3 regions of the Devosia lacusdianchii genome follow, and region 3 is predicted to be linked to each of the others. Evidence: predicted binding sites of a transcription regulator. Region 3 holds the regulator's gene; each other region holds the start of a gene.

Region 1 (9,655 bases), 430 kb from region 3:
GCCGCGATCATGGGCGCCGCCAGTGCCGGGCGTTTCTACTTTATTTCGGTGATTGGCGAGCGGGTGCTGGCCGATCTCCGCCAGGCGGTGTTCTCGCATCTGCTGCGACTCGATGCGCGCTATTTCGATACCAACCGCGTCGGCGAGCTGACCAGCCGCCTCAATGGCGATGTCGGCGTGATCAGGGCCGCGGTGGGGTCGAGCTTCTCGCTGGCCTTGCGATCGATGGTCACCATTATCGGCGCGCTGATCATGATGTTCCTCACCAGCCCGGTATTGACGCTGGCCGTGGTGATCGCGGCGCCGGCTTTGCTGCTGCCGATCATCGCCTTTTCGCGGCGCCTGCGCGGCATGTCGCGCCGCACGCAGGATGCGCTGGCCGATCTGTCGGCCATGGCGACCGAAATGCTGGGTGCGACGCGAACGGTCAAGTCGTTTACGCAGGAGCCGGTGCAGTCGGCGATCTACGATGCGCGCAGCCAGGACAGCTATCGCGCCGAGGTGAAACGCCTGGGCGCACGGGCCGTGCTGGTCGGCATGGTCATATTCCTGGGCACCGGGGCCATCGTGTTCCTCGTCTGGTGGGGCGCGCGGGCCGTGTTCGAGGGCACGGTGACCGCCGGGCAACTGGCGCAGTTCCTCGTCTATGCGCTGATGGCGTCGGGCGCGCTGACCAATGTCAGCGAAGTCATGGGCATGCTGCAGACCATTGCCGGGGCGACGGAGCGGCTGACCGAAATTCTCGATACCGAAGCGGCCATCAAGGACCCGGCCGATCCGGTGGCGCTGCCGGTGCCGGCACTCGGTACGGTGGCGTTCGAGCATGTCGATTTCGGCTACCAGACTGGCGGCTACGAGCATGTGCTGACCGACCTGAGTTTTACCGTCGGCGCGGGCGAGACGGTGGCGCTGGTGGGCGCGTCGGGGTCGGGCAAGTCGACGACGCTGTCACTGCTGCAGCGCTTTTATGATGTGGGTGCGGGCGCCATCCTGGTCGATGGCGTGGATATCCGCAAAGTGCGGCTGCACGACCTGCGCCAGCGCTTTGCCTATGTGGAGCAGGAGCCGACCATTTTCGCCGGCACCATTGCCGAGAATATCCGCTTCGGCAAACCCGATGCGACCGATGCGGAGCTGCATGCCGCGGCCAAGGCGGCGCTGGTGCATGACTTCGTCACCGACCTGCCCCAGGGCTACGACACGCTGGTCGGCGAGCGCGGCGTGATGCTGTCGGGTGGGCAGAAGCAGCGGCTGGCGATTGCGCGGGCGATTCTGAAGAATGCGCCGATCCTGCTGCTCGACGAGGCCACCAGCGCGCTCGACGCACAGAGCGAACGGCTGGTGCAGACCGCGCTGGAACACCTGATGGAGGGCCGCACCACGCTGGTGATCGCCCACCGCCTGGCGACCATTCGCGATGCCGACAAGATCCTGGTGCTGGACGCCGGCCACATCATCGACCAGGGCACGCATGACGAGCTGGTTGCCAAGGGCGGACGCTATGCCGAGCTGGCGCGGCTGCAATTCCGGCTGGATGATCTGGGCTAACCCAACCGCGCGTGCTCGGCCAGAAAATCCAGCAGCACGCGGACGCGTGTTGGCAGGTGACCGCCCTGACCGACATAGACGGCGTGGACCTCCTCGAGATAGCCGGTATCGCAGGCGGGCATAACCGGCACGAGCCGGCCCTCGGCAATGTCGGTGCGAACCGTGTAGCTGGCGAGCCGTGTCAAGCCTGCCCCGCCGATCGCCAGATGCCGTAATGCCTCGCCATTGCTGGCCTGTACATTGCCGTTGGGCAGCAGGTTGACCACAGCGCCATTATGATTGAGCGGCCAGCCGTCCAGGGTTCGCGAGTAGCTGAAGCCCAGCCGGTTGTGAGTTTCGAGTTCGGCGAAGGTCGTCGGCGTGCCGTGGCGGGCGAGGTAGCTCGGGGCCGCCACTATGACCATGGGCGTGGCGCCCAGCTTGCGGGCGATAAGGCCGGAACTCTTGAGTGGGCCGGAGCGGATGGCGATGTCGGTGCGCTCGCCGAGTAGGTCGATCACCGCATCGGTCTGGACGACGTCGAGATTGATCGCAGGATAGGCGGCGAAGAAGGCCGGCAGCAGAGGCGCCAGAATGTGGTTGCCGAAGGAGGCGCTGGTATTGATGCGAATGCGGCCTGCGGGCTGCTCGCCGGCGCTAGCGGAGCGCTCGGCTTCGTCGAGATCGGCAAGGATCCGGGTGGCCCGGTCATAAAAGGCCGAGCCTTCAGCGCTCAATTGCAGGGTGCGGGTGGAACGGTTGAGCAGGCGCACGCCGAGGCGGGCTTCGAGACGGGTGATGAGTTTGCTCACGGCCGAGGGGGTCATGCGCAGGGCGCGAGCCGCGGTCGAAAAGCCGCCGCGCTCGACCACGGCGACAAAGACCGCCATCTCGCCGGCGCGATTGATATCGGTGCGCATGTGACTTCAATTCACAAATGATGTGCCTATGCGATGTCTACAGCATAGGCCGGGCGCGGTCCATGTAGGGGCGAACAGTTCAGGATCGTCTCATGCCTCTCGCTCTTTACGCTCTCACCGCCGGTGCCTTTGGCATCGGCGTTACCGAATTCGTCATCATGGGCCTTTTGCTCGAAGTTGGTGCCGATCTCGGCGTCACCGTCGCCATGGCTGGTCTCTTGATATCCGGTTATGCGCTGGGCGTGGTTGCCGGCGCGCCGGTGTTGACCGCGCTTTCGGGCCGCTGGCCGCGCAAGTGGGTGCTGGTCGGGCTGATGGCGATTTTCACACTGGGCAACCTCGCCTGTGCGCTGGCGCCAAACTACGAGCTCCTGATGATGGCGCGCGTGCTGACGGCGCTGGCGCATGGCACGTTCTTCGGCGTCGGTTCGGTGGTCGCCACCAGCATGGTTCCCGCCGACAGGAAGGCCTCGGCTATCGCCATCATGTTCACTGGGCTCACCGTCGCCAACGTGCTGGGCGTGCCGCTGGGGACGTGGCTGGGGCAGATGTGGGGCTGGCGGGCGACGTTCTGGGCGGTGGCATTGGTGGGCGTTCTGGCGTTGGCGGTCATTGCGCTGCTGGTGCCGCGCGACAAGGTGGCGCCGGAAGCGTCGGACTGGCGCGCTGATTTCCGCGCCATGGGTCGGCGGCCGGTGCTGCTCGGGTTGCTGACGACCGTGCTGGGCTATGCCGGCGTGTTCGTGGTCTTCACCTATATCGCCCCGATGCTGACCGAGATCGCCGGCTTTGGCGCCGGCGCCGTATCGCCCATTCTGCTGGTCTTCGGTGGCGGGCTGGTGCTGGGCAATCTGCTGGGTGGCAAGCTGGCCGACCGCGCGCTGGCGCCGACGGTGATCGGCACGCTGGTGGTGATGGCGCTGGTGCTGGCCGGTATGGGCGTTGCCTTCAACAATCCGGTCACTGCGGTGATTGCCGTGGGCCTGCTTGGGGCCGCCGGCTTTGCCACGGTCGCGCCCTTGCAGATGTGGGTGCTGTCCAAGGCGGATGGCGCCGGCCAGAGCCTGGCATCGAGCTTCAATATCGCGGCCTTCAACCTGGGCAATGCGCTGGGTGCGTGGGTGGGTGGGCTCGTCATCGAACACGGTTCGGGGCTGGCGGGACTGCCACTGGTTGCTGCCGCCTTCCCTGTGATTGGCGTCGTCATCGCGGCGATCGCCATGCGGCTGGAACGGCCCCGTGCGGCCGTTGCCGTCGCCTGATTTCTCAAACAAAGGAAGATCAAATGGAATATCGGCAATTGGGTGCATCGGGCCTGCGGGTTCCGGCACTGAGCTTTGGCACAGGCACGTTTGGCGGTTCGGGGCCCTTGTTCGGGGCGTGGGGCACGACCGATGTCACCGAGGCCAAGCGACTGATCGACATCTGCATCGAGGCGGGCGTGACACTGTTCGACAGCGCTGACGTCTATTCGGACGGCGCATCGGAGGCGGTGCTGGGCGAAGCGCTCAAGGGCCGGCGCAATGAGGTGCTGATCTCGACCAAGACGGCGCTGCCCATGGGTGAAGGTTCCAATGACTGGGGAACATCGCGGGCGCGGCTGATTGGCAGCGTGGATGCAGCTTTGCGGCGGCTTCAGAGCGATCACATCGACCTGCTGCAATTGCACGCCTTCGATGCCTCGACGCCGATAGAGGAGGTGCTGGCGACGCTGGGCGATTTCGTCCAGGCCGGCAAGCTGCGCTATGTCGGGGTGTCCAATTTCTCGGGCTGGCAGGTGATGAAGTCGCTAGCGATTGCCGAGAAAAACGGTCATCCGCGCTATGTGGCGCATCAGGTCTATTATTCGCTGCTGGGCCGCGACTATGAGTGGGAGCTGATGCCGCTGGGATTGGACCAGGCCGTGGGCGCGCTGGTGTGGAGTCCGCTCGGTTGGGGCCGGTTGACCGGCAAAATCCGGCGTGGCCAACCGATGCCGGCCAGCAGCCGGCTGCACGACACGGCCAGTTTCGGCCCGCCGGTGGACGAGGAGCATCTGTTCCGGGTGATGGATGCGCTCGACGCGGTGGCGGAAGAGACTGGCAAGTCGGTACCGCAGGTGGCGCTGAATTGGTTGCTGGCGCGACCGACCGTGTCTTCGGTGATTATCGGGGCGCGCAACGAGGAACAGTTGCGGCAGAATCTAGGAGCTGTCGGCTGGTCGCTGACACCTGAGCAGGTTGCCAAACTGGACGCGGCAAGCATGGTTACGGCGCCATACCCGTATTTTCCTTATCGGCGTCAGGAGGGGTTTGCGCGGCTCAATCCGCCGGTGGTTTAGGCTAACGCCGGCCGGCCATTCGAATTGCTGTCCGCTCGGTGGTTATCCACGCCACCATCGTCACCACCCGGCTTGTCCGGGTGGTCCCGTGAACGCGGCAGCATCGCTGGATTGCCCGGACGAGCCGGGCAATGACGGCGTGACAATATCGTTCGGGACGGCGCGCTCCCCGTCTACCCCTCGGTCAGCTTGAACTCGATGCGGCGGTTGCGGCGGTAGGCTTCGTCGGTCGTACCGGGATCGAGCGGGGTGAATTCGCCGAAGCCGGCCGCAACCAGCCGGTTGGGCGACACACCCTTGGAGACCAGGTATTCGGCGACCGAAATGGCGCGCGCGGCCGAGAGCTCCCAGTTGGAGGGGAAACGGGCATTGGAGATCGGGCGGCTATCGGTATGGCCGTCGATGCGCAGCACCCAGTTGATATCGGGCGGTATCTCGGTTTCGAGCTGCAGGATGGCGGCGGCCAGGGCGTCGAGGTCGGGCAGGCCTTCGGGTTGCACATCGGCCTGGCCGGGGTCGAACAGCACTTCGGACTGGAACACGAAACGGTCGCCGACGACACGGACATCGGCGCGACCCTCGAGGATTTCGCGCAGGCGACCGAAGAAATCGGACCGGTAGCGCGTTAGATCTTGCACGCGCTGGGCCAGGGCCACGTTGAGACGACGACCGAGATCGGCGATCTGGGTGCGCGATTGGGTGTCGCGGGCTTCGGAGGCCTCGAGCGCCGCTTCGAGGGCACCGATCTGAGTGCGCAAAGCTGCCAATTGCTGGTTGAGCAGCGCGACCTGGGCATTGGCCTCGTCGGAGAGCTCCTGGGCGGCCAGAATATCGTCCTGCAGGCCGGCAATGGTTTCGTCCTTGCCGTCTATACCCGCGCCGATACCGGCAAGCTGGGAGTTGAGGCTGGCATTTTCCGATTGTGCGCTGCTCAGCGTAGCGGTGAGGGTGGCGAGCTGGGCGGTGAGGTCGTCGGAATTGCTGCGCTCGAGCTGCAGGGATTCGGTGAGCTCGGCGATCTGGCTGTTGAGGCGGGCGAGCGCGGTGTCGCGGCCCTCCAGCTCCTGGCCCAGGAAGAACTGGGTCAGCATGAACAGGCTGAGCATGAAGATGATGACGAGCAGCAGGCTCGACAGGGCGTCGACGAATCCCGGCCAGTAATTGGCCTCGATGCGCCGGCGGGAACGGGCGCCGGGCATGGGCTAGTTCCGCCGCTCGTTATCGGCCTGGGAGAGCACCGCCTCGATCAGTTCGCGCAGCTTCTGGTTGGTCTCGCCCTGCTCATCGATATACTTGCGCAGGTCGTCCTGCTCGGTGCGGATGTGTTTGACGAGGCCATCAATGCCGCGCGCCAGTTCGGCCATGGCGCGGATGGCGTTCTGGCTTGAATTCTGATTCTGCATCGAATTGCCGAGCTTATCGAACATGGCCTGCATGTCGGGGCCGCCGGCATTGGCCTGCATGGCGCTGACCGGGTGGTCGAGCTCGGTCATCGAGGTCATCCAGTCTTCGAGATCGGTGTAGAAGGCGTTTTGTGCCTGGCTGGTTTGCAAGTCGAGAAAGCCCAGCACCAGAGAACCGGCGAGGCCGAACAGTGAGGATGAGAAGGCTGTGCCCATGCCCGAAAGCGGGGCGCTGAGGCCTTCGCGCAGGCTGGCGAACTGCGATGCGGTGTCGCCTGTGGCCACGTCCAGCGCATTGATGACGCCGGCGACTGCGGTCACGGTTTCGAGCAGGCCGTAGAATGTGCCCATGAGGCCCAGGAAGACCAGGAGGCCGGTCAGATAGCGCGACGTATCCTTGGCTTCGTCAAGCCGGTTGCCGACGGAATCGAGGATGGAACGCATGGACGATGGCGTGATCACCGCCTCGCCGATGCGCTCGCGCAGCAGCCCGGCGACCGGCGCGAGGAGGATGGGCGGACGCACGTTGGCGGCGTTCCCGTCCTGCAGGGAATTGACCCATTTGACCTCGGGGAACAGGCGGATGACCTGCCGGAAGCTGAGGAAAATGCCGACGAACAGGGCGAAGAAGATCATCGAGTTGATGAACGGGTTGGCCCAGAAGAAGGTGACGATGGTGGTGGTCAGGATAGCGGCGACCAGAACCACTAGAACCAGAAATATCACGATCTTGATGAGATAAACGGTCGGACTGGCGAGGTGGTAGGGATCGTAGCCTTGCGTCATCTATGCCTCGAACCTTGCCCCGTACGCGCAAATCACCGCTGCGCAGAGTAGTCAGCGCGGTCGGACGTGACAATGACAAAGGTTAACGGCCAAGGGACCGTGATCGGAGCGTCATCGAAGTTTCGTGCGGAACGGCTATCGGCGGGTGGACTGAGTTCAGCCCGGATTGCTTGCCATGCCCGTTCATCTGTCGACGCTTGCCACCTATTATGGCCGCGGCCACCATCCCGAGCCACCCCGCCATCTCGGTACGCGCTACGATCAATCGGGCAAGTTCCTGCCCGAGCCTGGCAATACGGTGGTGTGTCACCTGGTTCCGGGGTCGGCTACCGAGCAGGCGCTGGTCGATGCGCGGGCGCGCTACATGGGCATGCCGGATGCCGGCAAGCTCGCCTTCACGCCGGTCGAGAGCTATCACATGACGCTCTTCCAGGGGATCATCGAGGGCCGGCGCAATGCGCCTTACTGGCCCGCCGAAGTGGCGACGGATACGCCCATTGCGGCGATGACCGAGCTCTTCGCCAAGCGGCTCGAACTGTTTCCCGGTCGCGCCGATTTTGCCGTGGAAATCGTCGAGGCTCTGCCCACGGGTCTGGTGGTGGAGGGGGCTACGGCCGCGGACCGCCATGCCATGGCGGATTGGCGCAATGCCTTTGCCGACATTTTCGGCTATCGCCATCCCGATCACGACAGCTACCAGTTCCACATTACCATGGCCTATCTAATCGATTGGCTCGATGACGCGGTACTGCCCAGCTGGCAGACGATGCTGGACGAGGTCGCCGAGGACATCAGGCGACGCGCCCCAGTATTGGAGCTCCGCGCGCCGGCGTTCTGCAGCTTCGAGGACATGAACTGGTTCGAAGAGTTGCGCGTCTTCGGTACCGTCGAGCCGGTGTCCTAGCCGCTATTTGGGAATGTAGGGACCACCGGTTTCGCCCCAGCCCCAGGCGGGCATAGGCGCGTGTTCGGATACGGTTGCGCCAGGGGCGGAATTGATGACGGCCAGCCGCGAGCCCCATTCGAGATAGCCGACCAGCGCCGACGCGAACTCGGGATCGGCCGGCAGGCCGAGGTCTGTGTAGGTATCGAGCAGTAGGTTGATCCATCGCCGCCGCATAGGCTCGCTCAGATGCTTGCCGAGATGGTGGCGGACCATGGCGGGATGGCCGCCGTGACGCTCGCTATAGAGCGCCGGGCCGCCAAGAACCTCGGCGAGAAACAGGGCGACGTGCTCGGGGTGATCGGCATTCATGCCCGCAAAGACCGGCGCCAGGAGCGGGTCGAGCGGCACGCGGCGATAGAACTCGGCCGTCAGCCGCTTCAGCGGTTCGATGCCGCCGATCCAGTCATAAAGTGTTGGCGCCATGTCGTCCTCCCGGCATCACGAGATGGGGATGAGGCTCTGCGCTGTCAACTCGGCGGGCCGATCTGCGCGTAAAGGCGCTCGAGTGGCTCGGGCGACAGGGCGGCGGGCGTCGCGTAGGGATTGGCGAAGCCGTAGATCAGGAACAGGATGACGCCGGTATAGGCGCTGAACAGCGCCATTAGCACCAGGTTATGCGGCTCGGGACGGTGGCTGTAATAGCCCACGGCGATCAGAACGACGCCGGTAAGGGCGGCGAACCAGAACAGTGTCACCACAGACCGGTTGCCATCCATGTCGCGCAGGTTGCGTGCGGTGGCTATGGCGTGAAGCTGGGCGATCATGTGGTCGCGCAGGCTGACCTGGCGGGCGTTGCCCGGTTCGAGATCGAGCGCAATGGCGTAGGCGCGCTCCCATTGCAGCCACGCCTCGGCAGTAAGGCCATCGCCGTCGCCGAGCGAGGGCCACTCGTTCGCGATCACCTCGCCGGTATAGGCAACCATGGTCTCCTGCAGGGGCACCAGGGCCACGGGATCGTAGCGGGCGGCGTCGTTGTAGACGTCAGCGATGGCGCTGGCTTCTGTTGCCGTCTGCGCTTCGAGGCGCTGATAGGCTGCCATTTCCTGGGCAAAGACCAGGGCCAGAATCAGCCCGTGCAGGGCACCAATACGGAGCACCATGGCATTGGCCATTTCGGGGTGCCGCTCGGCCGGTCCGTGGCGGGTGATCCAGCGCGCCGCAAGATAAACGGCGAGCGACAGTCCGGCCGTGCCAGCAATGAAGAGCGTACCAATGAGGATGTCATCGAGTTGAACCATGCCGCCAACCTCTGCGGGCCGGTGGCAAGAGTCAATTTACTCCTGCATCGGGCGGAGCGGCCGGGGCTGACTTCAGCAGGATTTGCCGGATCGGGTCATGTCATTCTGCCCCAACAGCAGTAAGGATATGCAGCATGACCAAGCAAAACACCCATGATCGCTATAGTCGTCGGCTCGATCGGGTATTGGACCACGTCTATTCTCATCTCGAGGATGACATTTCTTTCGATCGGCTCGCCGAGGTCGCGTGCCTCTCGCCCTACCATTGGAGCCGGATCTATGCGGCCATGCGGGGCGAGACCATTGTGGCCAGCATCCGCCGGTTGCGCCTGCAGAGGGCGGCCGATCGGCTCGCCAACACCGACCTCGACATGGGCGTGATCGCTGAACGTGCCGGCTATAGCTCCACCGACACTTTCGGGCGGGCGTTCAAGGAGACCTTCGGCGCCCCGCCGGCAGCGTATCGGGCGTCAGGATCACATGCCGCCTTTAGGGCTGCCGGGGCAGCCGAGGAT
Region 2 (9,655 bases), 1.8 Mb from region 3:
AGGGTCCGGCCCGAGCTCGGCTCCAGCGTCGCCGACAGGGAGTTCAGCAACGTGGTCTTGCCCGAGCCGGATTCCCCCACAATGGCCAGGACTTCACCCGGCCAGAGCTCGAAACTCACATCGGCGCAGCCGAGACGGCTGCCGTAATATTTGGTCAGGTTCTCGACGCGGAGAAGGGGTTCGGTAGTCATTGGATATATCCTTCCTTACCTCTCCCTTCGGGGGAAAGGTCGACCCTCTTGGGTCGGGTGAGGGGGCCTTTTCTTGATGCGGTGAGGAGGAAGGCCCCCTCACCCCCAAAGGGAGAGGTGAAGAGTTGCCAATCACTCATTCCGCCGCCTCCTTCATCCCCAGCGCACCAACGTGCCCCGCTTCCCGGCGTTCTTCGCAATTGTCGGTGTCCGAGCAGACGTACATATGCCCGCCCCGGTCATCCAGAATGACCTCGTCCAGATACACCTGCTCCGCCCCGCACAGAGCACAGGGCTCGGCAAAATGCTGGATCTCGAATGGATGATCCTCGAAATCGAGGCTCACCACTTCAGTATGCGGCGGCACGGCGTAGATGCGATGCTCGCGCCCGGCGCCGAACAACTGCAGCGCCTCGCTCATATGCATCTTGGGGTTGTCGAACTTGGGGGTCGGGCTCGGATCCATTACGTAGCGGCCCTCGACCTTGACCGGATAGGCATAGGTCGTGGCGATGCGGCCGTGGCGAGCGATGTCCTCGTAGAGCTTGACGTGCATCAGCCCGTATTCCTCAAGCGCATGCATCTTGCGCGTTTCGGTTTCGCGCGGTTCGAGGAAGCGCAGCGGCTCGGGGATCGGTACCTGGTAGACCAGGATTTGCCCCTGCCCCAGCGCCTTTTCCGGAATGCGGTGGCGGGTCTGGATGATGGTGGCTTCGGCGGTATGGGTGGTCGTTGCCACCTGCGCGACCTTGGCGAAAAAAGCCCGGATCGAAACAGCGTTGGTGGTGTCGTCAGCGCCCTGGTCGATGACCTTGAGCACATCCTCTGGCCCGATGATCGACGCCGTCACCTGCACGCCACCCGTGCCCCAGCCATAGGGCATGGGCATTTCGCGCGACGAGAATGGCACCTGATAACCAGGGATGGCGATGGCCTTCAAAATGGCCCGCCGGATCATCCGCTTGGTCTGCTCGTCGAGATAAGCAAAGTTGTATTGGGCGACGGCGTTCATTCCGCGGCCTCCTTCATTTCGGCCGCATCATGCTCCGCCCGCATGCGCCGGATCAGGTCCAGCTCCGCCTGAAAATCCACATAGTGCGGCAGCTTCAAATGCTCGACAAAGCCGGTCGCCTGCACATTGTCGGAGTGCGAAATGACGAACTCCTCATCCTGCGCCGGTGCGACAATGTCCTCGCCAAACTCGCGGGCCCGCAGCGCCCTGTCGCACAGCGACATGGCCATGGCCTTCCGCTCAGCCTGGCCGAAGACCAGTCCGTAGCCACGGGTGAATTGTGGCGGCACTTTCGCCGAGCCCTTGAACTGGTTGACCATCTGGCACTCGGTCACCCGGATGCGCCCGAGGTTCACGGCAAGGCCCAGCTCGGGCACGTCGAACTCGACATCGACTTCGCCAATGCGGATCTCGCCGACGAATGGATGGCTGCGGCCATAGCCGCGTTGGGTCGAGTAGCCGAGCGCCAACAGGAACCCCTCGTCGCCACGCGCCAGCGCCTGCAGGCGCAGGTCGCGATCCAGTGGAAAGTCCAGCGGCTCACGCGTCAGGTCGCCGACATCGCGATCGGGATCGGTCTCGCCATCGGGCTCCATCAGCCCCTGCCGTCCGAGAAGGTCAGTGACGCGCGGCGCCTGTTCCGTCTCGGCCTCGCGAACGATCGGCGCAGGCACATCGCCATCGACGATCGAGGGATCGAGCAGGCGGTGAGTATAGTCGAAGGTCGGCCCCAGCATCTGCCCACCGGGCAGGTCCTTGAAGGTCGCCGAAATGCGGCGTTCGATCAGCATTTCGCCCGTCTCGATCGGCTGGGAATAACCGAAGCGTGGCAGCGTGGTGCGATAGGCGCGGACCAGAAAGATCGCTTCTATCAGGTCGCCACGCGCCTGCACCAAAGCCAGCGCCGCCAGTTCCTTGTCATAGAGCGAGCCCTCGCCCATGGCGCGATCCACCGCGAGCCCAAGTTGCTCGACGATCTGGTCGATGCGCAGCGCGGGCACCGACCGATCGCCACGGCGGCGGTCGGCCAGCAGTGCGTGAGCATTGGCAATGGCGGCTTCCCCGCCCTTGACGGCTACGTACATGTCAATGTCCTTCCGAAATGCGGGTCGAGCGCGGCAGGCCCATCACCGCGCCATCGGCCACCAGCAGCAGATCGATGCCGCGCGGGAACAGTTCGCGATTGGCCGCCCACTGCGCCACGAAATCCCCGGGCAGCCCGACCGGGCTAATATGGCCGTGCTCCTTGATCCCCGGACCACGGATGATCAGCTCGGCGCCGCCGCTCAAAGCCTCGACGGCCAGCACGATTGTGGTCGAGCGATCGGGGTATTCCTGGGTGCCGAGGTTGAACTGATCGAGGGGCGGCAAATGCGCGGCGCCGCTTGCGAAAGCGAAGTTCGCTTTGCCCGGCTCGGCCACCACCGGCGCACCGGTGTGAAAGTTAACATAGTCCAACACGGCGCGGTCGCTGCGTGTCGCATTATCGAGCCAAATACTGGTGTCGTGGTCGGTCAGCGTTAACAGTGTGCTAACCAACTCGGTCGTCAGGCCACCACTAGCGGTCACGGGTGTAGCGAGTTTTTGGATCGTTCCGGGGTTAGCCAGCGCGTCCATGATCGCCCGGAAACAGGTCTGGGATTGCAGCACAGGTTCGGCAAATCCGCCTTCTAGACCGAGGTCCATCTCAGTTATCTCCCCGTACCATGGTGAAGAAATCGACCTTCGTCGCCGCCGACTCGTCACGGCGCTTCTGATCCGCCTCGATGGCAAGTGCCCGCAGCGGCTCGATAATTTCCGCCTCGACCCGATCAGGCTCACGCTGCCACAGCGCGTCGATCACGGCGATCGCCTCCGCCTTGGCCATATCGCGGCCCAAACAATACCCGTGCCCCACCTGCCCGGTCATAATGCGCACGCTGGCCCTGGCGACGCTGGCCTCGCCCAGGTTGAACGGCGCTCCACCGCCACCGGCGCGGCCCCGCACCATGACCAGCCCGACTTCCGGCCCACGCACCTTTGTGTGCTCCGGCTTGTCGGCCCAGCGGTCCCACAGGTCCGCCAAAGCGCGTGACGGCGCCGCGGCGAGCACATCGAGTGCGGCCTTTCTGGCTCCGTTATCGATGGAGGATGCTGTCTGCATACTTGCCTCTATTTGTCTAATGAACTAGACAACTAATGTCCTGAGTCCGGTGCTACTCTTCCTGTGTGAAAATGCAATGACAGTTTTGAAAGACGAGCTGGGTGGCGTGGCATTGTGGCGGCGCATTGCCGATGCGATCCGCCTCGATATCGTCGGCGGCAAACTGGCCAGCGGCGACCGCCTGCCGACCGAAGCTGTTCTGGCTGAACGCTTTTCCGCCAATCGCCACACCGTGCGCCGCGCCATCGCGGTGCTCGCCGAAGAGGGTGTGGTGGGCGCCGAACAGGGGCGCGGCACCTTCGTGCGCAATGCCAAGCGGCTCAGCTATCCCATCGGCAAGCGCACTCGATTCCGGGAAGGCCTCAAAGGCCAGGCGTCCAGCCTTACCTCACGCAGCATCAGCCACAAGATCGAGAATGCCACGGCTACGGTCGCCACCGCGCTCTCGCTCAAACCCGGCGCGAAGGTAGTTCGCATCGAGGGCATGTCGATCGCGGACGGCCGGCCGATCTCGCGGTCGACGACCTGGCTGCCCTATCGGCGCTTTCCCGATTTTGCCGAGCGCATCGCCCAGATGCAGTCTACGACCGACACCTTTGCCAGCTACGGCATTGCCGATTATTCGCGCGCCTCGACCAGAATTTCGGCCCGGCATGCTGACATCGAGGAGACCAAACTGCTGGGGCTGGCGCCGGGTGCCATTCTGCTGGTGTCGGAGGCGGTCGACGTGGATAGCGAAGGCGAACCAATATCTTACGCGCTCAGCCGCTTTCCGGCGGAGCGCATGGAATTGGTGGTTTAGGCCCGCACGGCCAGACCAGCAGCGTCTTCCAGCAAGCTGACGAATTGCTTGCCCGCCGTCTCCAGCTCGCCTGAATTGTCGATAACCACCGTGCTCGGCGGCAACCGATCCGCCACGCTGCGATCAAGCCGGCGCTGGATCGACTCCGCAGTTTCGCGCCCTCTGCTTGCCAGGCGCTTGGTGATGACTTCGCGGTCGGCGGTGACCGATACCACAATGGCTTCGGGGTAACGCGCCACAAGCGCCGGTATGACCGCACGCGACAGGTTGGCGACCACCACGCGGCCAGCCGCCAGGTCGCGCTCTAACCCGATCGGTAGGCCGTAGCGCAGGCCATGCGCATCCCAGTTCAGCGCAAAGGCGCCGGACTGTTCGGCTTCGGCGAAGGCGGCGACGTCCATGCTGTCATGGTCTTCGCTGCCGCCATCGGCCTGCCGGGTCACCACGCGGCGCACGAAGACTACGCGGCCGCTGGCTTCCAGGCGTTCGCGGGCAAAGCCGATCAGGCTGTCCTTGCCGACGCCACTCGGGCCGACAACGGCGACGAAGGTGCCGTTCATATCACCCGCCTGCCCTGGCGCCAGACCGTCAACACGATCGGAATGCCGTCCTCGACGCGGACGTGAACGAAGTCGGCGCGCTTGCCGATGGCGATCTCGCCGCGATCATGGAATCCGCCTGCTTCGGCGGGGCGCTTGGTGACGAATTGCACCGCCTGGGCCAAACTTATCCCCTCCACGGTTTCGGCGAGCGAGAATGCCGACTGCAACATGGAGAAGGGAATGTAGTCGGATGACAGGATATCGAGCAGGCCCGCTTCGGCCAGGGCGCGCGCCGAGACATTGCCGGAGTGCGAGCCGCCACGAACCACGTTGGGGCCGCCCATGAGGATGGCCATGCCCGCCTGACGCGAGGCCTTGGCGGCTTCGATCGTGGTGGGGAACTCGGCTACGTCGATACCGAGCGCGACGGCTTCCTCGACGTGATCGCGCGTGGCGTCGTCGTGGCTGGCGAGGACGATACCAAGGTCATGGCAGGCCTGGGCGATGGCCCGACGGTGTGGGCCGGCATAGGTCCGCGACTCGGCATTGCGACGCTGGGTGAAATCCTCAAGGGCAGCGTCGCTCATCTTGAGCTTGCCCTGATAGTAGACCTTGTAGGCGTCCATGCTGGCGAACTGACGCTGGCCCGGCGCATGGTCCATCAGCGAGGCCAGGCGCACCTGTGGATCGTCCTTGAGCAGGTTGAATGACTCGAGGCAGTCCGGAGCTGAGACTTCGCAGCGCAGATGCACGTGATGCTCGGCGCGCAGGCGGCCGGCCTTGGTGCCGGCAGCGATGGCGTGCATCAGCGTCTGCATTTCCGTTGCGCCCATGTCCGAATTCTCGTCGAGACCGACGCGGATGGCATCCAGAACCGTGGTTATGCCCGAGGCGGCAATCTGCGCGTCATGCGCCTGCACCGCGGCTACCGGATTCCAGCGTACTTTCGGACGCGGGGCGTAGTGGGTTTCAAGATGATCGGTGTGGAGTTCGACGAGGCCAGGAATCAAATAGTCGCCTTCGAGATCGACCCCACTCCGCCCCGGCGCGCCGATATCGGTGATCACCCCGCCATCGACGCGGATCGAACCTTCCAGCACTTCATTGGCCAGGACGATCCGGGCATTGGTGAGGACGAGTTCTCCGAGGGCGACTGTGTTCATGGCGTGCCGATCTTGCGTTTTATGTGCGTGTGTATGCGCCCTGCGCTAGCCGAATTTCATGACAGTTTGGCGACCAGCGAAGTTCATCCAAGCGTCATGGAACTGTCGGTTAATAGTCACCGCTCTGCAAGGCAACCGTCAAACAGCGTCACTAGGAGTCCGGCCGCCTCTAGGCATTCCCTTTCGGAGACAGGCCCAAATGACACGCACCCGGCTGCTCAGCGCAGCAACAACGATCGCAGCGCTCGCGCTGGCAACTGCCCCCGCCATGGCCCAGACCAAGTTCGAATTCTGGTATGGCCTTTCCGGCGACCTGTCCGACCGCATCCAGGACATGTGCAAGGACTTCAACGCCTCGCAGGCCGACTACGAAATCACCTGCGTGAGCCAGGACAATTACGACGCGAACCTGCAGAACACCATCGCTGCCTATCGCGCCAACAAGCACCCCACCATCACCCAGATCTTCGACGCCGGCACGCTCGACCTGATGCTGTCGAACGCCTATGTCCCGGTCAAGACCGTGATGGGCGAGGCTGGCCTCGACGTGAACTGGGACGACTATTTCTCCGGTATCGCCTCGTACTACTCGACCTCGACCGGCGAACTGCTGTCGATGCCGTTCAACTCCTCGACCGCGATGATCTATTACAACATGGATGCGCTGGCCAAGGTTGGCTACGACGCTACCCCGACCACCTGGACTGAAGTCGAAGACGCCGCGCGCAAGATGAAGGCCGCCGGCTACGAATGCCCGGTCGGCTTCGATCCGGCCGGCGCCTGGCAGTGGTTCGAGCAGTTCTCGGCGATCCATAACCAGCCCATCGCCACCAAGGGCAACGGCTTTGGCGGACTCGATGCCGAGCTCGTCGTCAGCCAGGGCCTGTTCGTCGATCAGCTGACCTGGATCAAGGCGATGTATGACGAAGGTCTGTTCGTCCACAAGAGCAAGGATGTCGGCCAGAACGACCTGGACGCTTTCGCCGCCGGCGACTGCCAGATTTTCTCGGGTTCGGTTGCCGGTCACGGCACTGTCACCGCCAAGGCCATCGAAGGCCTCAACTGGCAGGTTGCCATGCTGCCGATGCGTGAAGGCGTCGAACGCACCAACAGCCTCGTCGGTGGCGCTTCGCTCTGGACCCTCCAGGGCAAGACGGCCGAAGAATATGCCGGCGCTGCCGCCTTCTTTGCCTTCATCTCGACGCCAAAGCAGGCCGAGTGGTGGTCGACCGTTACCGGCTACATCCCGGTGACCAATTCGGGCTTTGACGCCATGACCGCCAACGGCTTCTACAGCGCCGCTCCCTACGCTGGCCGTGAACTGGCGATTGGCAGCCTGACCGCTACCCCGCCCACCGAGAACACCCGCGGTATCCGCCTCGGCAACTACGCCTCGATCCGCGCCGAGATGGTCAAGACCATCCAGAACGTGCTGTTCAACAATGCCGACGTGAAGCAGTCGCTGACCGATTTCGATGCCAAGGGCAACGAAATCCTGCGCAAGTTCGAAGCCACCTACGCTGGCGTTCAGCTCCCCTGATCTGACCCGGGCGCGGGCGGCTAAGCCGTCCGTGCCTTTTTCTGTTCTCACTCGCGGAGGCGGCCATGGAACGACGCGCCTATTACAATAATCCGGTCCTGCCCTGGCTGTTGATCGCCCCCCAGCTGCTGCTTGTGCTGGTTTTCTTCTACTGGCCGACGAGCCAGGCGATGTTCTGGGCGTTCACGCTCGAGCAGCCCTGGGGTGGTGGCAACACCTGGGCCGGGCTCAACAACTTCCTCTCTATCTTCCGCGACAACGAGTATTGGACGACGGTCGGCCGCAGCGCCTTCTACGCCATGCTCACCACCGGCCTTTCCATGACGGTGGCGCTGGTCCTGGCCACGTTCGTCGATCGCGCGCTTAAGGGCACCCGTCTGTTCCAGTCGGTTTTCGTTTGGCCCTACGCCATTGCGGCCCCCGCAGCCGGAGTTGCCTTCCGCTTCATCTTTGCTCCGGAATCGGGGCTGGTCGGCGCCATCAACCAGATGTTTCCGGGCATCTGGAACCCGGCCATCAACGGTTTCCAGGCCCTGTTCATGGTCATCATGTGCCATGCGTGGCTCGGTATCGGCTACAACTTCATCTTCTTCCTTGCTGCCCTGCAGATGATCCCGCGCTCCATCTCGGAAGCCGGCGCCATGGATGGTGCCCGCCCGTGGCAGCGCATGCTCGACCTGCAGCTGCCGCTGATCGCGCCGACGGTGTTCTTCCTCTTGATCATCAACCTGATCTCGAGCTTCACCGACAGCTTCGGCATCATCGACACCATGACCGAAGGCGGGCCTTACGGCTCGACCGAGGTGATGGTCTACAAGATCTATTTCGACGGTTTCAAAGGGCTCGACTATTCGGGCGCCGCTGCCCAGTCGATCGTCCTCATGTTCCTCGTCATCGCGCTCACTTTCGTCCAGTTCAAATGGGTCGAAAAGCGCGTCCACTATCATTGAGGACCGTCCCATGATCGAACGCTCCCCCCTATTCGATTTCATCACCTATGCGGCCATGACGCTGGGCCTCGTGCTGGTGGTGCTCCCCTTCTGGATCACTTTCGTCGCTGCCTCGCAGTCGCTGACGGAAGTCAGCCAGGTGCCGATCGTACTGTGGCCGTCCTCGCACCTTCTCGACAACCTCAACGAGGCCTGGACCCGCGCCGATCTCGGCCCGAAGATGATCAATAGCCTGATCGTCGCGGTGGGCGTCACCGTCGGCAAGATCGTGCTGGCCTCGCTTTCGGCCTTCTCGATCGTGTTTTTCAACTACCGCGCCCGCATGTTCTGCTTCTGGATGATCTTCGTGACGCTGATGCTGCCGCTCGAAGTGCGCATCGTGCCGACCTACTCCATCGCCGCCAACGCACTGCTGCCGTTCCAGATGATACTCGACGTCACGGGTATTTCCTGGCTGATGAACACGCTGGCCGGCGTGCAGGTCTCGCTGGAGTGGAACCTGCTCAACTCCCATACCGGCCTCATCCTGCCGCTCGTCGCGACAGCCACGGGCACCTTCCTCTACCGCCAGTTCTTCATGACCATCCCCGATGAGCTGGTGGAGGCCTCGAAGATGGACGGCTCGGGCCCGCTGCGCTTCTTCTGGGATGTGCTGCTGCCGCTGAGCCGAACCAATATGCTGGCGCTGGCCACGATCCTATTCGTCTCGAGCTGGAACCAGTATCTGTGGCCACTGCTCATTACCACCGACCGGGCCAATTACGGCACCGTGGTTATGCAGCTCAAAGCGCTCATCCCCGATCAGAACGGCCTGCCCGACTGGAATGTCACCATGGCCGGCGCCCTCATCATCATGCTCCCGCCGCTCCTCATCGTTGCCTTCATGCAGCGCTGGTTCGTGCGTGGCCTCATCTCCCGCGATAAGTGAGACACAACATGGCTGCCATCACTCTTTCCGGCGTCAAGAAGCGCTACCAGAAAACCAATGTCGTCCACGGCGTGGATGTCGAAATCGAAGCGGGCGAGTTCGTCGTCATCCTCGGTCCCTCGGGCTGCGGCAAGTCCACCTTGCTGCGCATGATCGCTGGCCTCGAGGACATTACCGAGGGCGAGATCGCCATCGGCGGCACCGTGGTCAACAAGCTCGAACCGCGTGAACGCGGTTGCGCCATGGTGTTCCAGAATTATGCGCTCTACCCGCATATGAGCGTCCGCCAGAATATCGGCTACGCGCTCAAGGTTGCCGGCATGCCGCGCGCCGAACGCGATGCCAAGGTGATGAAGGTGGCGAAATCGGTCAGCCTCGATCCCT
Region 3 (9,655 bases):
CCAAGTGGTCCGAAGTCGACGCTTCGCTTCCCGATCAGGCGATCGCCCTGGCCATTCCGGGTTCCAACCACGGCACCCGTGAAGTGTTCGAGGAAAAGGTCACTCACGCTGGCTGCGAAGAAGCCGGTCTGCCCGAGATGAGCGAAGAAGAACTCGACGCCGCTTGCACCACCTTCCGTCAGGACGTCGTTGTTGAGATCGCTGGCGACTATACAGAAACGCTCGCTCGCCTGACCTCGAACAAGGACACCGTTGGCGTGTTCGGCCTCAGCTTCTACGAGCAGAACACCGACACCCTCAAGGTAGCGACCGTAAACGGCGTCGTGCCGTCGGCTGAAGCTGTCGCTGCTGGCGAGTATCCGGTCAGCCGTCCGCTGTTCTTCTACGTCAAGGGCCAGCATATCGGCGTGGTCCCTGGCATCGAGGAGTTTGTCCAGTTCTTCCTGTCCGAGCAGATGTCGGGCGTCGGTGGCACGCTGGAAGCCGCTGGCCTGATCCCGCAGCCGGCCGAAAAGACCGCCGAAGTTCTCGCGGCTTTCGAAGCCGGCGCGCAGTAAGAACCCCAACGGGCCGCGCGATCCATCGCGCGGCCCACCTCATTTCCTCCGCGGGGGCGCGTACCGATGAATTCCCTGATAATTGCCGGCATGCTGCTTGTATTGCTGGGTCTGGCCTACCAATCCGGCTGGGCCCGTAGCCGCAGTCTGGCGACCGCCAACGGCGTCAAGGTCCATTCCCGCCCGCAATATCACGGCTCCTACGTCGCCATCTGGACGCTGGTTCCGACCATCGTCATCGTCATCCTCTGGGCCTGGCTCGGCGATGGCATCACCCACAATTTCATCGTCAGCCAAATCCCCGTAGAAACCGTCCAGTCGCTCGATCAGGTCGGCCTCAACGCCACCATCGCCCGCATCAAGTCGCTGGCATCGGGCTATGGTGTGGCGGGCGAAGTCCTGCCCTATGAACAGACCGCGGGCGATGCGCTGCGCTCGTTCCAGTTCATCACATTTCTGGTTGTCATCGTTGCTGCCGCGGTGGCTGGTGTCGCGGCGCTGCTCTACGCCCGCAGCCGCATCACCGCCCGCCTCCGGGCCCGTAACGCCGTCGAGCGCGTCATCAATATCGCGCTCCTGGCCTGCTCGGCTGTTGCCATCCTGACCACCGTCGGCATCGTCGCCTCGCTGGTCAGCGAGGCCTATAAGTTCTTCACCTTCATCCACCCGATCGATTTCTTCTTTGGCACGGTCTGGAACCCCAGCTTTTCCTCCACCGGCGGTGGCGCGCACGGTCAGTATGGCCTGCTTCCGCTCCTCGCCGGCACGCTGATGATTACCCTCATCGCCATGCTGGTGGCCGTGCCGGTCGGCCTGATGGCGGCAATCCATCTCAGCCAGTATGCCCACCACAATTTCCGCGCTGTGGCCAAGCCGATCATCGAGATCCTGGCCGGCATTCCCACCATCGTCTTTGGGTTCTTCGCCCTGGTGACGGTTGGCCCATTCCTGCGTGATGTCGGCGGCTTCATCGGCCTCGATATCAAGGCGACCAGTGCGCTCACCGCGGGCGTGGTCATGGGCATTATGATCATCCCCTTCGTGTCGTCCCTATCAGACGACATTCTCAATCAGGTACCGCGCACCCTGCGCGATGGCGCCTATGGCCTGGGAGCCACCAAGTCCGAGACCATTCGCAACGTGCTGTTGCCCGCGGCTCTCCCCGGCATTGTCGGGGCCTTCCTGCTGGCTGTGAGCCGCGCCGTGGGCGAAACGATGATCGTGGTCTTGGCCGCCGGCAACTCGCCGGTCCTGCGTGGCAATCCCTTCGAGCCGGTGGCCACCATCACGGTGTCGATCGTCAACCAGCTGACCGGCGACTCGGATTTTGCCGGTCCCCAATCGCTGGTGGCCTTTGCTCTGGGTCTGACGCTCTTCGTCATCACCCTCTGCCTCAACGTCTTCGCCCTCTACATCGTCCGCCGCTTCCGGGAGCAGTACGAATAATCATGACCGATATGCTCTCCACTGACCACCAGGCCTCCATCGAACGCACCAAGCTGATCCGCGCCGGCTTGCGCAAGCGTCACCTCAGCGAGAATATCTTCAAGAGTCTCGGTCTGGCGGCCATTGTCGTGGCGCTCGGCTTTGTTGCCCTGCTGTTTGTCGACATCGTCCGCAAGGGGGCCCCGGCCTTCACTCAGTCCAATGTGCATCTGTCGGTAACCTTTGATCCGGCGATCATCGACGTCGAACCCGCCCCGGTCCGTGCCGACGGCCAGTCCGATGCAGACTTCCAGGCCGCCAACCTCAAGTGGCAACGTGACCTGGCTATGCTCAACTGGAACAAGGTTATCGAAGCCAGCCTGCGCGCTGCAGCGCCGGCCGGCTTCGAGATCGACTCCAAGGACCTGTTGGCCATCGCTGAAACCGATGCCCGCCACCAGGTTCGGGCGCAGTTTGTCGCCGATCCGTCCCTGCTGGGCAAGACTGTTGAAGTCGATGTCCTCGCGTCGGCCAATGCACAAAACTGGATCAAGGGAAACATCGATCGTTCGCTGGGCGATGCCCAGCAGCAACTCTCCGCCCCGGCTCGAGCGCTGATCGACGAAATGGTCGCCACCGGGGCCATCACCAACGGCTTCGCATGGTCCATCTTCACCAACGTCGATAGCCGATCTGCCCCAGCCTCCGCTGGCCTGCTCGGCGCCTTTGTGGGCACCTTGTGGATGATGCTGATCGTCATCGTGCTTGCCGTACCGATCGGGGTGGCCGCAGCGGTCTATCTCGAAGAGTTCGCGCCAAAGTCGCGCCTCACCGATCTGATCGAGGTCAACATCAACAACCTTGCCGCGGTGCCCTCGATCGTGTTCGGTCTCCTCGGCGCGGCTGCCTTCATCAACTACATGCACCTGCCCATCTCCGCCCCGCTGGTCGGCGGCCTGGTGCTGACCCTGATGACGCTGCCCACCATCATTATCGCTACCCGTGGCGCCCTGCTTGGCGTCTCCCCAGCGCTCCGCCAGGCCGCCCTCGGCATGGGTGCATCCAAGACGCAGATGGTGTTCCACCATGTGCTGCCGGTCACCTTCCCATCGATCCTGACGGCAACCATCCTGGGCGTGGCCCACGCGCTCGGCGAAACCGCCCCGCTGCTGCTCATCGGCATGAAGGCCTTTGTGGCCGCTGTCCCGGCGACGCCGCTCGACCAGGCCACCGCCTTGCCAGTCCAGATTTATCTCTGGCAGGGCAACGAAAACCGCAATTTCTTCGAACCCCGCACCGCCGCCGCCATCATGGTCCTCCTCCTCGTGATGATCATGCTCAACGGCGTCGCCATCTACCTGCGCTCGCGCCTCGAAAAGCGCGCCTAGGACAAGGACACGCCAAATGGATATGGTCGCCGGCAAGGTTAAGATGACCCAGCAATCAGTGAACACCACCATGAATCCCACCGACATGCTCGACCGCCAGATCCGGCTCACCGCCCGCGATGTCACCGTCCACTACGGTGCCAAGCAGGCCCTGCACGGCATCTCGATCGACATTCCCGATCGCGCCGTCACTTCCTTCATCGGACCCTCGGGTTGTGGCAAGTCCACCTTCCTGCGCTGCATCAACCGCATGAATGACACTATTGAAGGCGCCAGGGTCGGCGGCACTATCAAGCTCGACGGCGAGGATATCTATGATCCCGCCCTCGACGTCGTCGAGCTGCGCGCCCGCATCGGCATGGTGTTCCAGAAGCCCAATCCCTTCCCCAAGTCGATCTACGAGAACGTTGCCTATGGCCCGAAAATCCACGGCCTGGCTCGTTCCAAGACCGATCTGGACGAGATCGTCGTGTCCTCGCTCCGCAAGGCCGGCCTCTTCGAGGAGGTCAAGGATCGCCTCAACGAAGCCGGCACCGGCCTCTCCGGCGGCCAGCAGCAGCGCCTCTGCATCGCCCGCGCCATCGCCGTCGGTCCCGAAGTCATCCTGATGGACGAGCCCTGCTCGGCCCTCGACCCGATCGCGACCGCCATCATCGAGGAACTCATCGACGAACTGCGCGAGAACTACACCATCGTCATCGTGACTCACTCCATGCAGCAGGCTGCCCGTGTGTCGCAAAAGACGGCCTTCTTCCACCTGGGCAATCTGATCGAGGAAGGCGTCACCGAAGACATCTTCACCAACCCGGTCAACAAGCAGACCCAGGACTACATCATGGGCCGCATCGGCTAAGGCGAGGAATCACAATGGCTACCGAACACATCGTTTCGTCCTACAATGACGAGCTTGTTGCTCTCGCCCAGACCATCGCCGAAATGGGCGGGCAGGTCGAAGTCGCGATCGAGAACGGCACCAAATCCCTGCTCAAGCTCGACCGCGAGCTGGCCGACGTCACGATCATTGCCGACCAGCGGATCGACGACATGCAGCGCAAGATCGATGACATGGCCGTCTCGATGATCGCCCGCCGCCAGCCCATGGCGTCGGATCTGCGCGCCATCATCACCGCCATCCACGTCGCTTCCGATCTGGAACGCGTCGGCGACATGGCCAAGCAACTGGCGCGCCGCTCGCTCAAGCTCGAGGGCATGAGCCTGCAACCCACCTTCTACAACGGCGTCAAGAACATGACGGCGCTGGTGCTGCGGCAGATCAAGGAAGCGCTGGATGCCTATTCCAACCGCGATTCCGCCGCCGCTATCGAAGTGTGCAACCGCGACGACGAAGTCGATGCCATGCACACCTCGCTGTTCCGCGAACTCCTCACCTACATGATGGAAGATCCGCGCAACATCACGCCCTGCACGCATCTGCTGTTCTGCGCCAAGAGCCTCGAACGCATCGGCGACCACGCCACCAACATCGCCGAGCGCGCCTACTACTTGCAGACCGGCAAGCAGCTCACCGCCGACGTGCAGGAGCTGCACCGAACCCAGATCAAGGCCTAAGCCGCAAGAAGCGCTGAAGCCTCCCAACCACCGGCCCATACCTCCCCCTTGATGGGGGAGGCTAGGAGGGGGTGGAGCCACACGCACCGACGTGGTGCCAAGAGACCCGACGGGAGCCACCCATGCCCGCGACCATCCTCGTCGTTGAAGACGAAGGCGATATCGCCATCCTGCTGCGCTACAACCTCGAAGCCGAGGGCTTCCGCGTCGTCACCGCCGAAACCGGCGACGAGGCCCAGCACGCCATCCAGGAGAAGCTGCCCGATCTGATCCTGCTCGACTGGATGCTGCCGGAAATCTCGGGCATCGAACTCTGCCGCCGCCTGCGCGCCCGCGAGGAAACGGCCCGCGTGCCGATCATCATGCTCACCGCCCGCGGCGAGGAAGAAGAGCGCGTTCGTGGTCTTGCCACCGGCGCCGACGACTATGTGGTGAAGCCCTTCTCGGTGCCCGAACTGGTCGCCCGCATCCACGCCCTGCTCCGCCGTGCCAACCCGAACCTGGTCACCGCTGCCCTCAAGGTCGGCGACCTGGAGCTCGACCGCACCACCCACCGCGTACGCCGCGCCAACCGCGACGTCCACCTCGGCCCCACCGAATACCGCCTGCTCGAATATCTGATGCGCCATCCGGGCCGGGTATACTCCCGCGAACAACTGCTCGATGGCGTCTGGGGTAACGACGTTTACGTCGATGAGCGCACCGTCGACGTCCATATCGGCCGCCTGCGCCGCGCCATCAACCGCGGCCGCGAATCCGACCCCATCCGCACCGTCCGTGGCGCCGGCTACGCCTTCGACGAGAGATTTGCCCAGGTGGCTTGAGCCCCTTGGGCTTGCTGCTCTCACGGTGCCGTGCGGACGCGCAACCGATCCCCCATGGACCTCATCCTGAGCCTGTCGAAGGACGAGGTCGCGGCCACGGCTTGCCGGGGGCCCAATGACGCGTCATCCACCAGCGCAGCCCCTCCCCCTATCGGGAGGCTGGGAGGGGGCGTTCAACAAAGACACCCCTCACAGCGGATAAAACTCGATCCGCGGCACGCCCTCCTCCAGCCGCACGGTGGCGCCCACGCCATAGACATCAGCGATCCGTTCCGCCGTCAGCACCTCGGCCGGCGATCCAATCGCCACCACCCTGCCCTCGGCCAGCATCACCAGCCGGTGGCAGTAGCGCGCCGCCAGGTTGAGGTCATGCAGCGCCGCCAGCGTCGTCGTCCCCAGCCGCCGCACCAGCGCCAGCAGCTCGAGCTGGTGGCGGATGTCGAGGTGGTTGGTCGGCTCGTCCAGCACCAGGAACGGCGCCTCCTGCGCTAGCGCCCTCGCCACCAGCACCCGCTGCTTCTCGCCGCCCGATAGCGTGCTGAAGCTGCGCCCGGCGCAGTGGGCCATGCCCACCGTATCGAGGCACCGCGCCACGATCGCCCGGTCCTCCGGGCCGTCATTGGACAGCACAGCCTTGTGCGGCATGCGGCCCATGGACACCAGTTCACGCACCGTGAAGTCGAACTCGCCGGTGCGTTCCTGCGCCACCACGGCCATGCGCCGCGCCGCCTCGCGTGCCGAGAGCCGCCACACGTCGTCGCCCAGATGCAGCACTGCCCCGCCCATCGGCTTGAGCACCCGGTAGATGGTGCGCAACAGGCTCGATTTGCCGCTGCCATTGGGACCCACCAGGCCCACGAACTCGCCGTGTTCCACGCCGAACATCACCGAATCGACGATCCGCCGGTCCGCCGCCTCCACCGAGACGCCCTTGACCCATACCTGGTTCATGCCGCCTCCCGCTTGCGGCGCTGCGTCGCCAGCATCCAGATAAAGAACGGCCCGCCCAGCAACGCCGTGATCACGCCCACCGGCAATTCCACCGGAGCAAAGGCCATGCGGGCGATCACGTCGACCCAGATCAGGAAGATCGCGCCCACCAGCACCGCCACCGGCACCACCCGGCGGTGATCGCTGCCGACGAGCATGCGCACCACATGCGGAATGACCAGGCCGACAAAGCCGATCGCCCCGCTCACCGCTACCATCACGCCCGTCAGCAGCGACAGCACCACGAACAGCACCAGGCGCAACTGGCCGACATCGACGCCCAGCGTCCGCGCCGTCTCGTCGCCAACCAGCAGCGCATTGAGCGCCCGCCCGTTGACCGCCAGGTAGATCGTGCCGATCAGCAGCGCCGCGCCAGGCAGTCCCAGGTCGCTCCAGGCGGCTCCACCCAGGCTGCCCAGCAGCCATTCCATGGCGTTGCGCGCCAGCTCGCGATTTTCCGAGGTCAGCACGATCAGGCTTGTCAGCCCCGACAGCGAATAGCCGCAGGCCATGCCGGCCAGCACCAGCCGCAATGGCGACATCTGCCCCCCGGCGATCGCCACCAGGAACACCAGCACGAACGATACCAGCGCGCCGGCAAACGCCCCCGCCGGCACGGCATAAAGTCCAAGTCCGGCCAATGCCCCGGTGCCCAGCACCAGCACAGCGCCCACCGAGGCCCCCGATGAAATGCCCAGCACATAAGGGTCGGCCAACGGATTGCGCACCACCGCCTGCATGGCCACGCCCACGGCCGCGAGCCCACCGCCGACGAGCGCTGCCAGCAGCACGCGCGGCAGTCGCAGCGTCCAGACGATGCCCTCCTCGGCCGCCGTCCAGTCGCCGGCCGCGCCGGTGATCTTGGCCAGGGTGATACGCCACACCAGGCTGGCGTCCAGCGGCACCGGGCCGATGGTCACCGCCAGCGTCAGCGATAGCGCCAGCGCCAACCCAAGGGCCGCAACGATGAGCGCCACCGGCAGCGCCCGCAAATGCTCCCGCCAGCCGGCGGGAGCATTGAGTGTGTCCGTGGTCACGGGAACAGTTCCGGATAGAATCCGGCCGCCAGCGTCCGCACTGCCTCGGGGTTGCGCACGCCCTCGAAGGCCGAAGGCAGCGGCAGCACCACGAAGCGGTCGTTCTGCACGGCCGGCACACTGGCCAGGGCCGGATTGGCCTTGAGCAGCGCAATCTTGTCGGCGGCGCTCACCTGGCCATAGTCGTTGATCACAATCACCTCGGGCGCCCGCGCCACGGCTTCTTCCCAGCTCACATTGGCCCAGGTTTCGTCCACGTCGGCGAACACGTTGACGCCGCCGGCCAGTTCGATCAGGTGCGTCTGCAATGCCTTGCCTGTCGTGTAGATGGCGTCGGTGCCGCTGTCATAGACCATGACCGTCACTGGCGCGACGCCGGCCGCCTTCACCGTGTCCTGCACCGCGCCGATGTCGGCCTTGATGCTCTCGATCAGCGCATTGGCCTTGGGCTGGATGTCGAAGATCTGCCCCAGCTTGGCAATGTCCTCATAGACCACGTCCATGGTCGCGCCCTTGATCAGCGTACCGGTCACCGCATAGGCGTTGATGCCAAGCTCGCCGAGCTTTTCCACCGGCGCCACCGCCGTGTCGCGATAGGCGCTGAGGCGGCCGAAGGTGAAGTCGGCATTGGTGCCCAGCACCACTTCCAGCGATGGCGACCCGGTGCCATCGGACAGGATCGGGATGGCATCGTACTCGGCCTTGAGGCTGTCGAGCACCGGGTGGTTCATATAGGCGGTGCCGACCATTTTGGGCGCCAGGCCCAGCGCCAGCGCCAGCTCGGTGGTATGCCCGTTGAGCGTCACCATCCGCTCCGGCGCCTGCTCGAATACCAGCGTGGTTTCGCCATTCTGGATGGTCAGCGGGTAGCTGGTCTGCTGCGCCAATACCGGCGCCGAAACGGCCAGCAACAGGCCGGCCGCAAACAGGGTCGTCAACTTCATGGGGTCTCTCCAGATGAAAGGGATGGGGTGTCCAGCGGCGCAACATGCTGGACGATCAGGTCGGGCAGCGCCTCGCCGGCGCCGATGACGGTGGTGACGAAGCGCTCCACCGCCGCGCGGTCGAGCAGGCGGTACCATTCGCCGCGCGGATAGGCGGCCAGCAGTGGCCCCTGGCTGCACGGGTAGAGGCAGCCGGTCGTCGCCACCAGGCACTCCTTGCTGAGGCCGGCAGCGGTCAGTGCTTCAGTGAGCGCAATCTTGAGATTGGGAGCGCCGCGGAAATGGCAGCGCGGCCCGGTGCAGACCAGCAGGTGGTGCTTGAAGGGCGGCGCCTTGTTCCAGCCCGGCTTGCCCAGGCTCGGCTTCTGGTCGGTGATCGCCACCGCACCGTCGGTCCGGTCCACAGCGGCCTGTGCCATGCGTCCAAGCATATCGGCGTCGATCAGATCGTCATCGCCCAGCAGCAACTCGACGCCGTCACCGCGCTCGGCCTTCCAATGCGCCAGCACACCTGGAATCCAGGCCGCCAGGCTCTGCGAAAACGGCAACCCCAGCAGTTGCACCAGTATGCGCCCATGACCCTCATCGGCCAGCTCATCCAGCACCATGCCCAGATGCGGGCCGGTGCCCTCCAGCCGCACCAGCCGCGCCGGCACAGGCGATGCCGCGAGCAGGCCTTCAGCCAGCGCCGCCTGTCGGCCGGCACTCAGATATTGCTGGGATATGCAGAAGACTATTGCGTCAGGTCGAGCCATCTCGCCTTCTCCATAAGGGAGAAGGCCAATTCATCGACCGTGCCACGAAATTCGTGCCAGGTTCCAATCGCGCCCCCTGCCGGGGCACCTCGCCCGGCTACTTGGTCTTGCGCTCTGGCAGGTCTCCTGGCTCGCGGCTCTGGCGCTATCCGCAGCCTTCCCGGTC

Evidence for each region. The regulator PhoB, encoded in region 3, activates phosphate uptake and scavenging genes when phosphate is short. The targets are predictions, from matches to a motif close to TGTCATNNANCTGTCAT.
Region 1: MF606_RS16635 (DUF1868 domain-containing protein) is a predicted target of PhoB. The motif match lies at 7,066-7,082, and genes of this name have one in related genera.
Region 2: MF606_RS05345 (alpha-D-ribose 1-methylphosphonate 5-triphosphate diphosphatase) is a predicted target of PhoB. The motif match lies at 5,946-5,962, and genes of this name have one in related genera.

The regions. Positions count from the first base shown of each region.
Region 1 covers NZ_CP092483.1:3,369,183-3,378,837, reverse strand. The annotation lists gene MF606_RS16665 (ABC transporter ATP-binding protein) at 1-1,548, shown strand, start outside; gene MF606_RS16660 (LysR family transcriptional regulator) at 1,545-2,447, opposite strand; gene MF606_RS16655 (MFS transporter) at 2,540-3,709, shown strand; gene MF606_RS16650 (aldo/keto reductase) at 3,733-4,767, shown strand; gene MF606_RS16645 (peptidoglycan -binding protein) at 4,941-5,966, opposite strand; gene MF606_RS16640 (flagellar motor protein MotA) at 5,970-6,956, opposite strand; gene MF606_RS16635 (DUF1868 domain-containing protein) at 7,132-7,860, shown strand; gene MF606_RS16630 (group II truncated hemoglobin) at 7,864-8,325, opposite strand; gene MF606_RS16625 (bestrophin-like domain) at 8,370-9,140, opposite strand; gene MF606_RS16620 (AraC family transcriptional regulator) at 9,275-9,655, shown strand, end outside.
Region 2 covers NZ_CP092483.1:1,091,659-1,101,313, reverse strand. The annotation lists gene phnK (phosphonate C-P lyase system protein PhnK) at 1-191, opposite strand, end outside; gene MF606_RS05375 (alpha-D-ribose 1-methylphosphonate 5-phosphate C-P-lyase PhnJ) at 328-1,203, opposite strand; gene MF606_RS05370 (carbon-phosphorus lyase complex subunit) at 1,200-2,288, opposite strand; gene phnH (phosphonate C-P lyase system protein PhnH) at 2,290-2,889, opposite strand; gene phnG (phosphonate C-P lyase system protein PhnG) at 2,891-3,346, opposite strand; gene phnF (phosphonate metabolism transcriptional regulator PhnF) at 3,423-4,148, shown strand; gene phnN (phosphonate metabolism protein/1,5-bisphosphokinase (PRPP-forming) PhnN) at 4,145-4,708, opposite strand; gene MF606_RS05345 (alpha-D-ribose 1-methylphosphonate 5-triphosphate diphosphatase) at 4,705-5,853, opposite strand; gene MF606_RS05340 (extracellular solute-binding protein) at 6,053-7,393, shown strand; gene MF606_RS05335 (ABC transporter permease subunit) at 7,459-8,343, shown strand; gene MF606_RS05330 (ABC transporter permease subunit) at 8,354-9,271, shown strand; gene MF606_RS05325 (ABC transporter ATP-binding protein) at 9,280-9,655, shown strand, end outside.
Region 3 covers NZ_CP092483.1:2,939,728-2,949,382, forward strand. The annotation lists gene MF606_RS14490 (PstS family phosphate ABC transporter substrate-binding protein) at 1-557, shown strand, start outside; gene pstC (phosphate ABC transporter permease subunit PstC) at 624-2,003, shown strand; gene pstA (phosphate ABC transporter permease PstA) at 2,006-3,370, shown strand; gene pstB (phosphate ABC transporter ATP-binding protein PstB) at 3,441-4,223, shown strand; gene phoU (phosphate signaling complex protein PhoU) at 4,238-4,939, shown strand; gene phoB (phosphate regulon transcriptional regulator PhoB) at 5,062-5,763, shown strand; gene MF606_RS14520 (ABC transporter ATP-binding protein) at 5,953-6,714, opposite strand; gene MF606_RS14525 (FecCD family ABC transporter permease) at 6,711-7,790, opposite strand; gene MF606_RS14530 (ABC transporter substrate-binding protein) at 7,787-8,734, opposite strand; gene MF606_RS14535 ((2Fe-2S) ferredoxin domain-containing protein) at 8,731-9,489, opposite strand; cobalamin riboswitch at 9,590-9,655, opposite strand, start outside.